Regions from separate parts of the Metabacillus herbersteinensis genome, predicted to be linked through region 1. Evidence: predicted binding sites of a transcription regulator. Region 1 holds the regulator's gene; the other holds the start of a gene.
The links. Region 1 encodes LexA, which represses DNA repair genes until DNA is damaged. Its sites were predicted from a motif close to CGAACATATGTTCG; they were not measured.
Positions count from the first base shown of each region.

Region 1 (2,476 bases):
TAAAATAAATGTAAAAGTAAATTGTAATAGTGAGGTCCATACATATTATTTAGCAACTGTTTAGAGTTCTTTTCATCTTTTGACACACAAGTGAATGTGTGATCACTTGTCACGTAATATGTATTAGGGGCCCAGCGATCATATGAATGATTTTTTATATGCTCACTAATATAATCTGGATTACTAGCAGAAATGTATTCATTTCCGCTGTCATCATAAGAATTTAGATGAGAAACCTTAAATAATTGGTATTCATCAATCGTAGTAGAATTCGGCTGTAATAAATACCCTGACACGAACATACGTTCATCGACGAAGTAAGGAAGACTTCCGTTGGTTGTATTTCGCTCATCGTCGTTTAAATAAGGAATGATACCAGGGCAAAGCTCATCTAATATGAATTTCTTCATTTCACTAAACGTTTTTTCATTATAAGTAAGAATTGTCCCTTTTTGATCAGTTATTTTAGGCGCTAATACTCGAAAGTGATTCATAAAATCTAAGGCAACAAGATATGGAATGTTAGCTGGTAGTTCAGTACGGACTGTAATCAAGCCAATGTTAAAAGGACAAATTATCAAATCAATAGAAAGGATAGAAAATGGAATCGTATGTACGGGCGTGATTAATGTACACTGATTAGATATCATTTTAGAAAATCTATTTAGAGAAAATGCATGAAATGAGTCTTGAAAAAGTATATTTTCAATATACGGAAGGAAATAATGCTCATTATCGCTATGTGGAACATTTGTTCTTGTTCCGTAAAATTCTGACTCATGGTCACTATTTTTCAACGAAAAGAACTTAAATCCCTCTTTTTCTAAATTAAATGATAGTTCTTCATGATTGAACCCTATTAATGAAATAGGAAAAACAAACTGACAAACACCTCTTATTAAAGTAGATTGATTATCTTCCATAGTTTTCCCTCTTTTTAGAAAATAGTTATTAAGAGTTATACCCGTTAGTCATGCATTCAAACTTAGAAAGCATTTTTTTCTAGAAAGGGTGAGTGACTAAGAAAAAATTTATACAAAAAAAGCTTGCCATGTGAATGACAAGCAACTATTAATGTATAGAACGATAAACGCCGACAACTTTCCCTAAGATTGAAACATTACGAAGAATTATTGGCTCCATTGTTGAGTTTTCAGGTTGTAGTCGAATAAAATCGCGCTCTTTAAAGAATCTTTTTACTGTCGCTTCATCATCTTCTGTCATTGCAACAACTATATCCCCATTATTTGCAGTCTGTTGCTGCCTTACAATAACCATGTCTCCATCTAATATACCAGCTTCAATCATACTTTCTCCCATGATTTCAAGCATAAAGATTTGTTCATCGGCACTTGCAAAGCTTTCAGGAAGAGGAAAATATTCCTCCACGTTTTCAATTGCAGTAATAGGTAAACCAGCTGTTACCTTTCCGATTATAGGTACGTTTATAACCTTGCTTTTTGGAATATGACTCAATTGATCGTCTTCTAGAATCTCAATTGCTCTTGGTTTAGTAGGGTCGCGGCGAATAAGTCCTTTACTTTCAAGTCTAGCAAGGTGACCATGAACAGTAGAGCTAGAAGCAAGGCCGACCGCTTCCCCTATTTCACGAACGGAAGGTGGATATCCTTTTTTCTGAACCTCATCTTTAATGAAGTTTAATATATCTTGCTGTCTTTTTGATAGTTTTATCATTTGCACACCTCGGTTTCAAGTAATTTATGTAGATTATAGCATGATTTTCCTCAATATACAAACATAAGTTCGAATAAAACAGTTGACTAGAACAATCGTTCGTATTATACTGATCTTATAAGTTACGAACAAACATTCTGTATGAGGTGAAATTAATGAAAAGAGAATCATTGTCTTATATACTATCATTTTTTGTAGTAATCATAGTATTTGCATTTGCGATTACATATACCGGGAAGGAAGACACACTTGAAAACTTTCATCAAGTTGAAATTGAAGAGGGGGAGAGTTTGTGGAGCATCGCAGAAAAATATGAAGAGCATGCTTCAATCCCTAAACAAGAATTTGTAAAATGGATCCAAGATAAAAATAATTTAGCCACTTCAGTTATTAAACCAGGTGAAGTTGTGTTCGTTCCAATTGATAAAAAACAGTTTTTTAATAACTTAGCGAGCGATGAATAAGCATCATGAGTAATAAAAAATTAACAGCTGTTATATATTGTCGAGTTAGCACAAAAAAAGAATCTCAGGAGACTTCCTTAGAGAGACAGAAAGAAGAACTCTTAAAGCTGGCCCAAGATTATAACCTTTCGATTGCTGATATTATTTCTGAGCAAGCAAGCGGATACGAGATAGAGCGCGAAGGGATCTTTCAATTGTTAGATATAATCAAAGAGAAAACGGTAGACTTTGTTCTAGTTCAAGATGAAACTAGGCTAGGCAGAGGTAATGCGCGTGTAGCAATTATTCACTTCATACTCAAAGAAAATGTTAAGATC
Region 1 covers NZ_JBHLVO010000004.1:282,673-285,148, forward strand. The annotation lists gene ACFFIX_RS08235 (magnesium transporter CorA family protein) at 1-923, opposite strand, end outside; gene lexA (transcriptional repressor LexA) at 1,072-1,695, opposite strand; gene yneA (cell division suppressor protein YneA) at 1,851-2,159, shown strand; gene ACFFIX_RS08250 (YneB family resolvase-like protein) at 2,165-2,476, shown strand, end outside.

Region 2 (2,476 bases), on a different contig from region 1:
TATTTATTTGGAGCATGGGGTTAACACAGCACCGTTTTGCGACAGATAATATCTCTCAAGTCGCTAACTTAGCAATGCTTCGTGGATTCATTGGCCGTGAACACTGTGGAGTGATGCCGATTCGAGGGCATAGTGGGGTACAAGGTTCAGGTGAAATGGGTGCAGATCCATTTGTTCTTCCAGGCAGTGACTTTGATGAAGAGAACGCAAATCGCATGGAGAAAATTTGGGGCTTTGATGTTCCTAGATGGCAAGGCGATACAGTTGGACAAACCTTTGAAAATATCTTCCTTCCAGACGATCATGAGCGAAAAGTGAAACTTCTCTTCACAAGCGGCGGAAATTTCTTAGAAACAATGCCAGATCCGAAATTCTTCAAAGAAGCGTTGGAAAATGTAGAGCTTCGCGTACATCAAGATATTATCTTGAATACGTCTACATTAGTGGACGCCAAAGAGGACGTCATTGTTTTACCTGCCATGACAAGATATGAGCAACCTGGTGGTGGGACTTCAACTAGCACAGAGCGAATGGTGTACTTTAGTCCAGAAATTGACGGACCTCGTATTGAGGAAGCTCGTTCTGAATGGGAAATTTACGTTGACCTAGCTAGTCGTGTGTTTCCTGAGAAAAAACACTTACTTAACTTTCAATCTGCTCAAGAAATTCGCGACGAAATTGCGATTGCCAACCGAAATTATGATGGAATTCAACATTTAAAGAACAAAGGTGATGTCTTCCAATGGGGGGGAGCATGGTTATTAGAAGGCGGTATTTGCCCGACCCCTGATGGAAAAGGAAACTTACTGTCAATTGAAATTCCAGAACGACGTAAAACAGAAGGTCAGTTCTATGTAACATCCCGTCGTGGAAAGCAGTTTAACTCAATGGTATACAGTGACATTGATCCATTCACAGCCGCAGATCGTTACGCGATCTTCATAAATGCGGAAGATGCCGCGAAGTTGAACATTCGTGAAGGAGAATCAATTGTTTCTTACAATCAATTCGGAACCTATCAAGGTACTGCCAAGTTCGAAGATGTAAGATCAGGGAATATCGCCGTATTCTGGCCAGAAGGAAATGTCTTACTACCTAAAGGTGTTTATGAAAAATACTCACAGATTCCAGAATACAACACTGCAGTTATTGTAGAAAAAGCAGAAACCTTCCACGCACATAAGGACACGAAGTATGTTGAGAAACGTGTTGAAGAGTTAGAGATGAGTATTGAATAATGCTACAACACACCCTAGTCAATTATGATTGGGGTGTTTTTTAATGGATATATTTTCTAGAGAGGAGACATTGATAATTTTCAAGAAACATGGTAAAAATAATTAAGAACAAATGTTCCTTTTTTAGTAGGAGTGATGAAAATTGTTACGGGATCGAGGAAATATTAAATGGACATCAATGATGCTGCCGGAGCATGTAAAGCTTCTTCGTGACTGGTCTGAGGAGGACTTTTATCAAGTAAAACCTGAAATTGATGAGCAACAGTTGGAACAATTTAATGAATTGATTTGTTTTGCAATGGAGGAGAACCTTGAACTTGTGTTTACTTATTACAAAGACCATTCTTTTCATTCTAGTTCAGGGCATGTACACTACATTGATCCCATTCATCAATCCATCCGAATTGTAAGTCAAGAAACCGGAGACCGCCTAGAATTACCACTAGCAGAAATTATCAAGATTAACCAAAAATAAAAGGGAAAAGGGGACGAAATAATTTTTTCTTCATTGAATAACCGCCCCTATTACCTTACAAAAAATACGCTTAGTCTTCTAACACTTTTTCAGCTCTTACGCAGGAATCAAATCCACCTTTATGAGTTCCATCACAAAACGGCATTTTTTGTGAAAGACCACAGCGACAAAGAGAAAAAGCTTGCTTTGTTGGGTAAGCATTTCCGTCCATATCAATCAGTTCAACATCACCCGTTACTCGATATGATCCGTTATCCATTACTTTAATTTGCACTTTTGACATCAATAAAACCTCCTAAAACTTCTATCATCAAAACTATATCACAGTCTAGCCCTGAAAAAATAAATTTATGCAGAAATACTCCATTCATGCGTACTTTCATAGGGTATGATAAAATATCCTTAAAGTGTTAATGAAGGAGACGACAATGAACATTACATTTACTGAAGAAGCAATTGTAAAAATAGAGGGGAAGTTTGAAAATAAAACAACCCACCATTTAAAGTTAAAATATGATACAGATGGCTGTGGATGTGTTGTAAGTGGGGTTCCTGCACTGTGGATTGTAACTGAAAAAGATGAAGATGATGAGTTAATCGAAACGAACTATGTTCCTGTATTAGTTGAAAAATCAAAAATGGTATTCCTCGATGAACAACTAAAAATCTCATTTAATGAATCGGCAAATAGCTTTATGCTTAGCAGTCCAGCACAGATTTTGAATCCACGTATGAGCTTATTAGTAAAGTGAGGTAACGTAAG
Region 2 covers NZ_JBHLVO010000005.1:22,371-24,846, forward strand. The annotation lists gene ACFFIX_RS08455 (FdhF/YdeP family oxidoreductase) at 1-1,238, shown strand, start outside; gene ACFFIX_RS08460 (YolD-like family protein) at 1,381-1,713, shown strand; gene ACFFIX_RS08465 (CDGSH iron-sulfur domain-containing protein) at 1,784-1,996, opposite strand; gene ACFFIX_RS08470 (iron-sulfur cluster biosynthesis family protein) at 2,142-2,465, shown strand; gene ACFFIX_RS08475 (DUF2552 family protein) at 2,476-2,476, shown strand, end outside.
Region 2: ACFFIX_RS08460 (YolD-like family protein) is a predicted target of LexA. The motif match lies at 1,344-1,357, and genes of this name have one in related genera.